DNA from 3 places in the Paenisporosarcina sp. FSL H8-0542 genome. Region 1 is predicted to be linked to each of the others. Evidence: a T-box and tRNA genes for the amino acid it is inferred to sense, from the RefSeq annotation. Region 1 holds a T-box; the other regions hold tRNA genes.
The links. A T-box is a leader RNA that pairs with one kind of tRNA and senses whether it is charged. The one in region 1 lies ahead of MHH33_RS07200 (valine--tRNA ligase), so its partner is inferred to be a tRNA-Val.
Positions count from the first base shown of each region.

Region 2: it has a tRNA-Val gene. The T-box ahead of MHH33_RS07200 (valine--tRNA ligase) is inferred to sense a tRNA for this amino acid. The anticodon was not compared.
Region 3: it has a tRNA-Val gene. The T-box ahead of MHH33_RS07200 (valine--tRNA ligase) is inferred to sense a tRNA for this amino acid. The anticodon was not compared.

Region 1 covers NZ_CP152050.1:1,347,321-1,350,542, forward strand. Annotated here, with positions in the region: gene MHH33_RS07185 (AbrB family transcriptional regulator) at 1-3, shown strand, start outside; gene MHH33_RS07190 (hypothetical protein) at 208-759, shown strand; gene MHH33_RS07195 (hypothetical protein) at 752-943, opposite strand; T-box leader at 1,037-1,263, shown strand; gene MHH33_RS07200 (valine--tRNA ligase) at 1,310-3,222, shown strand, end outside.
Region 2 covers NZ_CP152050.1:1,085,971-1,089,192, forward strand. Annotated here, with positions in the region: rRNA gene MHH33_RS05730 (23S ribosomal RNA) at 1-1,497, shown strand, start outside; rRNA gene rrf (5S ribosomal RNA) at 1,562-1,677, shown strand; tRNA gene MHH33_RS05740 (tRNA-Val) at 1,688-1,763, shown strand; tRNA gene MHH33_RS05745 (tRNA-Thr) at 1,783-1,858, shown strand; tRNA gene MHH33_RS05750 (tRNA-Lys) at 1,865-1,940, shown strand; tRNA gene MHH33_RS05755 (tRNA-Leu) at 1,956-2,040, shown strand; tRNA gene MHH33_RS05760 (tRNA-Gly) at 2,060-2,134, shown strand; tRNA gene MHH33_RS05765 (tRNA-Leu) at 2,148-2,236, shown strand; tRNA gene MHH33_RS05770 (tRNA-Arg) at 2,258-2,334, shown strand; tRNA gene MHH33_RS05775 (tRNA-Pro) at 2,347-2,423, shown strand; tRNA gene MHH33_RS05780 (tRNA-Ala) at 2,444-2,519, shown strand; tRNA gene MHH33_RS05785 (tRNA-Met) at 2,538-2,611, shown strand; tRNA gene MHH33_RS05790 (tRNA-Ile) at 2,619-2,695, shown strand; tRNA gene MHH33_RS05795 (tRNA-Ser) at 2,708-2,800, shown strand; tRNA gene MHH33_RS05800 (tRNA-Met) at 2,919-2,995, shown strand; tRNA gene MHH33_RS05805 (tRNA-Asp) at 2,999-3,074, shown strand; tRNA gene MHH33_RS05810 (tRNA-Phe) at 3,218-3,222, shown strand, end outside.
Region 3 covers NZ_CP152050.1:819,073-822,294, forward strand. Annotated here, with positions in the region: rRNA gene MHH33_RS04320 (23S ribosomal RNA) at 1-1,006, shown strand, start outside; rRNA gene rrf (5S ribosomal RNA) at 1,139-1,254, shown strand; tRNA gene MHH33_RS04330 (tRNA-Asn) at 1,268-1,342, shown strand; tRNA gene MHH33_RS04335 (tRNA-Ser) at 1,350-1,441, shown strand; tRNA gene MHH33_RS04340 (tRNA-Glu) at 1,465-1,539, shown strand; tRNA gene MHH33_RS04345 (tRNA-Val) at 1,577-1,652, shown strand; tRNA gene MHH33_RS04350 (tRNA-Met) at 1,830-1,906, shown strand; tRNA gene MHH33_RS04355 (tRNA-Asp) at 1,910-1,985, shown strand; tRNA gene MHH33_RS04360 (tRNA-Phe) at 2,129-2,204, shown strand; tRNA gene MHH33_RS04365 (tRNA-Thr) at 2,219-2,294, shown strand; tRNA gene MHH33_RS04370 (tRNA-Tyr) at 2,304-2,387, shown strand; tRNA gene MHH33_RS04375 (tRNA-Trp) at 2,393-2,466, shown strand; tRNA gene MHH33_RS04380 (tRNA-His) at 2,483-2,558, shown strand; tRNA gene MHH33_RS04385 (tRNA-His) at 2,601-2,676, shown strand; tRNA gene MHH33_RS04390 (tRNA-Gln) at 2,686-2,757, shown strand; tRNA gene MHH33_RS04395 (tRNA-Gly) at 2,765-2,839, shown strand; tRNA gene MHH33_RS04400 (tRNA-Cys) at 2,849-2,922, shown strand; tRNA gene MHH33_RS04405 (tRNA-Leu) at 2,957-3,037, shown strand; gene MHH33_RS04410 (hypothetical protein) at 3,122-3,222, opposite strand, start outside.

The sequences.
Region 1 (3,222 bases):
TGATAGTGAGCGGTTGCTCAGACTAACTTTTCGGAATTGTCATCTGAAATAGAGTTGGGAACGTGTGAAAAAAGTGTGATGATGTCTTAAAAAATAGTGAACTACGTCTGAGAAACTTTAGGAACAACGAGAAGTTCTTCACGAAAGCATAAAGGCTCGTTCACTCGCATAAAATCTTTCACATAGCTTTGTGAAGGAGGACAAGAAGTGAATCAAGTTAATTGGAAGCTTCAAGAAGTTTTTTATTTCCCGGAAAGTTTTGGGGTGCCGACAAATGCTGCACGAATTGAGGTCAAGCCACAAGTAGAGTTTCAGCAAGTTAAAGGAGTAAGTAGTTTATATGGCATTTACCATATTGCAGCACATGTAGCTTTCCAACCAGGTGAATGTGAGCACCACGGAACGTCTGAATGGGTTTCAATCGAGGACTTGGACATGAATGGGGAAAACGGCTACTTTGAATATGCGGTGCCTTTATTCGTGGAATTACCTCCAAATTATGTTCATGGCAAAGTAGAACCTGAAATCCATCTGTCGGACGTTAATGCATCTGTCACCGATGAAAAAACATTGAAAGTGGAATGGAGCGTTACTTGCTCGTATGAACTTCCTGAACCACGGGAATCCTCTTCCGTAGAAGTATTCACTGAGCCTGTCAATTCCACTTCCGAGGAAAATCCGGTGGTCAAAGAAAATGTAGCATTGCCATTCTTCCTGAGTGATTTAAAAGACGGCTACTCCGTCTATGAAGTTAAATAATATCTTTTTGAAATAAAAATAAGATGAAAATTAACAAGCACAGCAGCAAGAAATCGAAGGTCGTCGGGATGAAAATGGTACGGATAAGTTCGAAAACTGTGATCGGCAAAATGATGTCTTTGCAGTAGAAGCGGGTTTTTCGAAGCCACGGTGGAAGCAGATAAGGATTATATCCTCTTCGCATTGAGATTCCTCCTTTCAAAAATACTTGACGAGTTGTCGTGCAGTCCTATACAATAATCTCATCTTGGAAATACAATATGTTACAAAACTAAATAACAATGCATTGATTGGGAAGAGTAAAGTGGTGCTGTTTTCACAAGAGAGGGAACGTTTGGTGAGAGTTTCCGTTAACACACATTTGAATGTCGCCCATGAGCAGTTTCTGTGAACCTGTAAGTAGCAGAAACCGGTTAAAAGCCGTTATATAAACTTGAGAGCGTGATGATTTTTTTGTCATCTGCGAATAAAGGTGGTACCGCGAACAACTCCTTCGTCCTTTTTGTGACGACAGGAGTTTTTTTGTTTTCAAAAAAAGGAGGAATCGATTATGACTGAACAAAAACCAGAACTTTCAACGAAGTATGATCCGAAGTCCATCGAACAAGGACGCTACGAATGGTGGCTTAAAGGAAAGTATTTTGAAGCACAGCCTGAAAGCGGCAAAGAACCATACACCATTGTAATCCCACCACCAAACGTAACAGGTAAATTACACTTGGGCCATGCTTGGGACACAACACTTCAAGATATTTTAATCCGCATGAAACGCATGCAAGGATATGATGCACTATGGTTGCCAGGAATGGACCATGCAGGTATTGCGACACAGGCAAAAGTAGAAGAAAAACTTCGTTCTGAAGGTAAGTCACGTTACGATTTAGGACGTGATGAATTTGTTAAAGAGACTTGGAAGTGGAAAGAAGAATATGCAGGTCATATTCGTACGCAGTGGTCAAAAATTGGATTAGGTCTTGATTACTCACGTGAACGTTTTACACTCGATGATGGCTTATCAAATGCTGTTAAAGAAGTATTCGTTAAGCTTTACAACAAAGGGCTTATTTATCGCGGCGAACGTATCATCAACTGGGATCCAGCAACGAAAACAGCGTTATCTGATATCGAAGTAATCCATCAAGACGTACAGGGTGCTTTCTATCATATGCGATACCCGCTCACAGATGGCACAGGTCATATTGAAGTTGCGACAACTCGACCGGAAACGATGCTGGGCGATACTGCAGTAGCGGTTCACCCGAAAGACGAACGCTACATGCACTTAATTGGCAAAACCGTTACATTGCCGATCGTAGGACGCGAAATTAAGATTGTTGCAGATGATTATGTGGATATGGAATTTGGAAGCGGTGCTGTTAAAATCACCCCTGCACATGACCCGAATGACTTTGAAATTGGAAACCGTCACGACTTAGAGCGCGTATTGGTTATGAAAGAAGACGGAACGATGAATGACAATGCGGATAAATATGCAGGGATGGATCGCTTCGAATGCCGCAAGCAAATTGTTGCGGATCTTCAAGAAGCGGGAGTATTGTTTAAAATCGAAGAGCATATGCATTCAGTTGGACACTCAGAGCGTAGCGGCGCAGTAGTTGAACCGTATCTTTCGACACAGTGGTTCGTAAACATGCAGCCACTCGCAGACGAAGCAATTAAATTGCAGCAAGGCGAAGACAAAGTTCAATTCGTACCGGAACGCTTTGAAAACACCTATATGCGCTGGATGGAAAATATCCGTGACTGGTGTATTTCACGCCAATTATGGTGGGGTCACCGAATTCCAGCTTGGTACCACAATGAAACAGGCGAAATTTACGTAGGTCATGAAGCACCAGCAGACATCGAAAACTGGAAGCAGGACGAAGACGTATTGGATACATGGTTCTCATCTGCACTATGGCCGTTTTCAACAATGGGCTGGCCGGACGAAGCAAACGAAGAATTCAAACGTTACTACCCGACCGATGTATTAGTAACAGGATATGACATTATATTCTTCTGGGTATCACGTATGATTTTCCAAGGAATTGAGTTCACGAACCAACGTCCATTTGACGATGTATTGATTCACGGACTTGTACGTGCTGAAGACGGACGTAAAATGTCTAAGTCATTAGGCAACGGAGTAGACCCGATGGACGTAATTGATAAATACGGTGCGGATGCACTTCGTTACTTCTTATCTACTGGTTCATCACCAGGGCAAGATTTACGTTTCTCAATCGAGAAAGTGGAATCGGTTTGGAACTTCGCGAACAAGATCTGGAACGCTTCACGTTTTGCCATGATGAACATGGAAGGCATGAAGTTTGAAGATATTGATTTAAGTGGAGAAAAATCTGTTGCGGACGCATGGATCTTGACTCGCTTGAATGAAACAATTGACCAAGTAACAAAACTGGCAGAGAAATATGAATTTGGTGAAGTAGGGCGCGCCCT
Region 2 (3,222 bases), 260 kb from region 1:
ATATTCCTGTACCACCACTCCACCGTTTGAGTAATGGGGGGACGCAGAAGGATAGGGTAAGCGTACTGTTGGTTATGTACGTTCAAGCAGTAAGGCGTGGAATGAGGCAAATCCCGTTCCTATAACGTTGAGCTGTGATGACAAGGACCATTAGGTCTGAGTTCCTGATTTCACACTGCCAAGAAAAGCCTCTAACGAGGTGGAAGGTGCCCGTACCGCAAACCGACACAGGTAGTCGAGGAGAGAATCCTAAGGTGAGCGAGAGAACTCTCGTTAAGGAACTCGGCAAAATGACCCCGTAACTTCGGGAGAAGGGGTGCTCTATTAGGGTGTTAAAGCCCGAGAGAGCCGCAGTGAATAGGCCCAGGCGACTGTTTAGCAAAAACACAGGTCTCTGCAAAACCGTAAGGTGACGTATAGGGGCTGACGCCTGCCCGGTGCTGGAAGGTTAAGAGGAGTGCTTAGCGCAAGCGAAGGTGCGAATTGAAGCCCCAGTAAACGGCGGCCGTAACTATAACGGTCCTAAGGTAGCGAAATTCCTTGTCGGGTAAGTTCCGACCCGCACGAAAGGCGTAACGATCTGGGCACTGTCTCAACGAGAGACTCGGTGAAATTATAGTACCTGTGAAGATGCAGGTTACCCGCGACAGGACGGAAAGACCCCGTGGAGCTTTACTGTAGCCTGATATTGAATTTTGGTACAACTTGTACAGGATAGGTAGGAGCCTGAGATTCCGGAGCGCCAGCTTCGGAGGAGGCGTCGGTGGGATACTACCCTGGTTGTATTGAACTTCTAACCCTTGCCCCTTAGCGGGGCAGGAGACAGTGTCAGGCGGGCAGTTTGACTGGGGCGGTCGCCTCCTAAAGTGTAACGGAGGCGCCCAAAGGTTCCCTCAGAATGGTTGGAAATCATTCGTAGAGTGTAAAGGCAGAAGGGAGCTTGACTGCGAGACCTACAAGTCGAGCAGGGTCGAAAGACGGGCTTAGTGATCCGGTGGTTCCGCATGGAAGGGCCATCGCTCAACGGATAAAAGCTACCCCGGGGATAACAGGCTTATCTCCCCCAAGAGTCCACATCGACGGGGAGGTTTGGCACCTCGATGTCGGCTCATCGCATCCTGGGGCTGTAGTCGGTCCCAAGGGTTGGGCTGTTCGCCCATTAAAGCGGTACGCGAGCTGGGTTCAGAACGTCGTGAGACAGTTCGGTCCCTATCCGTCGTGGGCGTAGGAAATTTGAGAGGAGCTGTCCTTAGTACGAGAGGACCGGGATGGACACACCGCTGGTGTACCAGTTGTTCTGCCAAGAGCATCGCTGGGTAGCTATGTGTGGCCGGGATAAGTGCTGAAAGCATCTAAGCATGAAGCCCCCCTCAAGATGAGATTTCCCATTACGCAAGTAAGTAAGATCCCTCAAAGACGATGAGGTAGATAGGTTCGAGGTGGAAGCGCGGTGACGTGTGCAGCTGACGAATACTAATCGATCGAGGACTTAACCAAAATGAACTTGAATGGTTTTCAATGACCCGTTTATCCAGTTTTGAGTGAACAAACACTCAAATAGTCTAGTGATAATGGCAAAGAGGTCACACCCGTTCCCATACCGAACACGGAAGTTAAGCTCTTTAGCGCCGATGGTAGTTGGGGGTTTCCCCCTGTGAGAGTAGGACATCGCTAGGCGATTTATTCCGGAGGATTAGCTCAGCTGGGAGAGCATCTGCCTTACAAGCAGAGGGTCGGCGGTTCGAGCCCGTCATCCTCCACCATTTTTCTTTTTAACACCGTGCCGGTGTAGCTCAGCTGGTAGAGCAACTGACTTGTAATCAGTAGGTCGAGGGTTCGACTCCTTTCGCCGGCACCATTGTTAGAGCCATTAGCTCAGTTGGTAGAGCATCTGACTTTTAATCAGAGGGTCGTAGGTTCGAATCCTACATGGCTCACCATTTTTATACTAAGATGCGGGTGTGGCGGAACTGGCAGACGCACTAGACTTAGGATCTAGCGCCGCAAGGCGTGGGGGTTCGACTCCCTTCACCCGCACCATTTTCACAATTTTATACGAGCGGAAGTAGTTCAGTGGTAGAACACCACCTTGCCAAGGTGGGGGTCGCGAGTTCGAACCTCGTCTTCCGCTCCATATCTTCTTAAATGCCGGGGTGGCGGAACTGGCAGACGCACAGGACTTAAAATCCTGCGGTAGGTGACTACCGTACCGGTTCGATTCCGGTCCTCGGCACCAGTTTTTAAAATAGTATAATATGCGCCCGTAGCTCAATTGGATAGAGCGTCTGACTACGGATCAGAAGGTTGTGGGTTCGACTCCTGCCGGGCGCGCCATAATTTTTGACTCGGGAAGTAGCTCAGCTTGGTAGAGCACTTGGTTTGGGACCAAGGGGTCGCAGGTTCGAATCCTGTCTTCCCGACCAGTTTATTTTATCCCTTTTACGGGGCCTTAGCTCAGCTGGGAGAGCGCCTGCCTTGCACGCAGGAGGTCAGCGGTTCGATCCCGCTAGGCTCCACCAACATTTTATAAAGATCCTGGCGGCGTAGCTCAGCTGGCTAGAGCGTACGGTTCATACCCGTGAGGTCGGGGGTTCGATCCCCTCTGCCGCCATTTTTTAGGACCTTTAGCTCAGTTGGTTAGAGCAGACGGCTCATAACCGTCCGGTCGCAGGTTCGAGTCCTGCAAGGTCCACCACTTATATACTGCGGAGGTATACCCAAGTCCGGCTGAAGGGATCGGTCTTGAAAACCGACAGGGGAGTCAAATCCCGCGGGGGTTCGAATCCCTCTACCTCCTCCATTTTTACTAAGTGTGTGGTGTAAGATCATCAAACATATAAACATACATATACTCGCGCTAAAGAAATCGTGATATTACTAGAAGCGTTGAGTCATAGTGTTTATAACAATAATATTATCGCGGGGTGGAGCAGCACGGTAGCTCGTTGGGCTCATAACCCAAAGGTCGCAGGTTCAAATCCTGCCCCCGCAACCAAATGGTCCCGTGGTGTAGCGGTTAACATGCCTGCCTGTCACGCAGGAGATCGCGGGTTCGATTCCCGTCGGGACCGCCATTTTTTATGAAGTGTTAAGAATTGGAATAAGCAAAGAAGGTCTAGGAAGCAAAATGAGTAAGTGAAGGAGCGTACTAACGTACGTGACTGAACGAACGAATGAAGCTGACAACGAGATTCGAAGCTTAGTACAATTCGAATGTGGCTC
Region 3 (3,222 bases), 530 kb from region 1:
CCAGTAAACGGCGGCCGTAACTATAACGGTCCTAAGGTAGCGAAATTCCTTGTCGGGTAAGTTCCGACCCGCACGAAAGGCGTAACGATCTGGGCACTGTCTCAACGAGAGACTCGGTGAAATTATAGTACCTGTGAAGATGCAGGTTACCCGCGACAGGACGGAAAGACCCCGTGGAGCTTTACTGTAGCCTGATATTGAATTTTGGTACAACTTGTACAGGATAGGTAGGAGCCTGAGATTCCGGAGCGCCAGCTTCGGAGGAGGCGTCGGTGGGATACTACCCTGGTTGTATTGAACTTCTAACCCTTGCCCCTTAGCGGGGCAGGAGACAGTGTCAGGCGGGCAGTTTGACTGGGGCGGTCGCCTCCTAAAGTGTAACGGAGGCGCCCAAAGGTTCCCTCAGAATGGTTGGAAATCATTCGTAGAGTGTAAAGGCAGAAGGGAGCTTGACTGCGAGACCTACAAGTCGAGCAGGGTCGAAAGACGGGCTTAGTGATCCGGTGGTTCCGCATGGAAGGGCCATCGCTCAACGGATAAAAGCTACCCCGGGGATAACAGGCTTATCTCCCCCAAGAGTCCACATCGACGGGGAGGTTTGGCACCTCGATGTCGGCTCATCGCATCCTGGGGCTGTAGTCGGTCCCAAGGGTTGGGCTGTTCGCCCATTAAAGCGGTACGCGAGCTGGGTTCAGAACGTCGTGAGACAGTTCGGTCCCTATCCGTCGTGGGCGTAGGAAATTTGAGAGGAGCTGTCCTTAGTACGAGAGGACCGGGATGGACACACCGCTGGTGTACCAGTTGTTCTGCCAAGAGCATCGCTGGGTAGCTATGTGTGGCCGGGATAAGTGCTGAAAGCATCTAAGCATGAAGCCCCCCTCAAGATGAGATTTCCCATTACGCAAGTAAGTAAGATCCCTCAAAGACGATGAGGTAGATAGGTTCGAGGTGGAAGCGCGGTGACGTGTGCAGCTGACGAATACTAATCGATCGAGGACTTAACCAAAATGAATTTGAATGGTTTTCAATGACCCGTTTATCCAGTTTTGAGTGAACAAAAAAGTTTTTTTATTTTAAAAAAACGCTTGTAATTCTCATGAGATTTGATATAATAAATCTTGTCTTAAAAAACAAATAGTCTGGTGATGATGGCGAAGAGGTCACACCCGTTCCCATACCGAACACGGAAGTTAAGTTCTTCAGCGCCGATGGTAGTTGGGGGTTTCCCCCTGTGAGAGTAGGTCGTCGCCAGGCTATATATTATTGATCCGAAGTAGCTCAGTGGTAGAGCAATCGGCTGTTAACCGATTGGTCGTAGGTTCGAGTCCTACCTTCGGAGCCATATCTTTGGGGAGCTGTCCGAGTGGCCGAAGGAGCACGATTGGAATTCGTGTAGGCGGGTTAAACTGTCTCAAGGGTTCAAATCCCTTGCTCTCCGCCAGATAATTTCCTTCTATTATATATGGCCCCTTGGTCAAGCGGTTAAGACACCGCCCTTTCACGGCGGTAACACGGGTTCGAATCCCGTAGGGGTCACCAATTTCTTTTTAAGAAAATATAACCAGTTTTCATTTCCGGAGGATTAGCTCAGCTGGGAGAGCATCTGCCTTACAAGCAGAGGGTCGGCGGTTCGAGCCCGTCATCCTCCACCATTTACACTATAAACACTTTCGATAAAGTAAAACGCGAGGGTGACGCAAATATCTAAATCGGATGTTCTAAAGAACAACGCGAGGGTGGAGCAACGAGCCTTACGAAGAAGGCGAAAGCCGATGCAGATGTCAAACTTCTATAAGCGTTGAGTCATAGTGTTTATAACATAATATTATCGCGGGGTGGAGCAGCACGGTAGCTCGTTGGGCTCATAACCCAAAGGTCGCAGGTTCAAATCCTGCCCCCGCAACCAAATGGTCCCGTGGTGTAGCGGTTAACATGCCTGCCTGTCACGCAGGAGATCGCGGGTTCGATTCCCGTCGGGACCGCCATTTTTTATGAAGTGTTAAGAATTGGAATAAGCAAAGAAGGTCTAGGAAGCAAAATGAGTAAGTGAAGGAGCGTACTAATGTACGTGACTGAACGAACGAATGAAGCTGACAACGAGATTCGAAGCTTAGTACAATTCGAATGTGGCTCAGTAGCTCAGTCGGTAGAGCAAAGGACTGAAAATCCTTGTGTCGGCGGTTCGATTCCGTCCTGAGCCACCATTATATTTTTTCCCGCCGGTGTAGCTCAGTTGGTAGAGCAACTGACTTGTAATCAGTAGGTCGAGGGTTCGACTCCTTTCGCCGGCACCATCTTCAATTGGAGGGGTAGTGAAGTGGCTAAACACGACGGACTGTAAATCCGTTCCTTCGGGTTCGGCGGTTCGAATCCGCCCCCCTCCACCAACTTTAGGGGCATAGTTTAAAGGTAGAACTGAGGTCTCCAAAACCTCCAGTGTGGGTTCAATTCCTACTGCCCCTGCCAATTTTATTTTATAGTGGCGGTTGTGGCGAAGTGGTTAACGCATCGGATTGTGATTCCGACATTCGAGGGTTCAATTCCCTTCAGTCGCCCCATTTTTAATAAATTTACTTACAAAAGCATATACTAACATTATGGCGGGCGTGGCGAAGTGGTTAACGCATCGGATTGTGATTCCGACATTCGGGGGTTCAATTCCCCTCGTTCGCCCCATCTTATTAGTGGGGTATAGCCAAGCGGTAAGGCAACGGATTTTGATTCCGTCACGCCCTGGTTCGAATCCAGGTACCCCAGTATTTTTGCGGAAGTAGTTCAGTGGTAGAACACCACCTTGCCAAGGTGGGGGTCGCGAGTTCGAACCTCGTCTTCCGCTCCAACATGATTTGGCGGCATAGCCAAGTGGTAAGGCACAGGTCTGCAACACCTTTATCACCGGTTCAAATCCGGTTGCCGCCTCCATAATATATTTTCATATGTCTGCATGTATTGATTTGCCCGAGTGGTGGAATGGCAGACACGCCGCACTCAAAATGCGGTGCCGCAAGGCGTGCCAGTTCGAGTCTGGCCTCGGGTATCATTAAAAAAGCAGTATCTACTTATGTAGATACTGCTTTTTTAATTTTATATAAATAATAGGGAATACTGAAAGTACAACGGTTTACCTCTGATCGTTCTTTTTATCATTATTGACGGGGTGATTGGCCGCCTTTTTCGTATTTGTTTTTGCTGCTTTGTTTTGACCTATAATATCTAAATCAT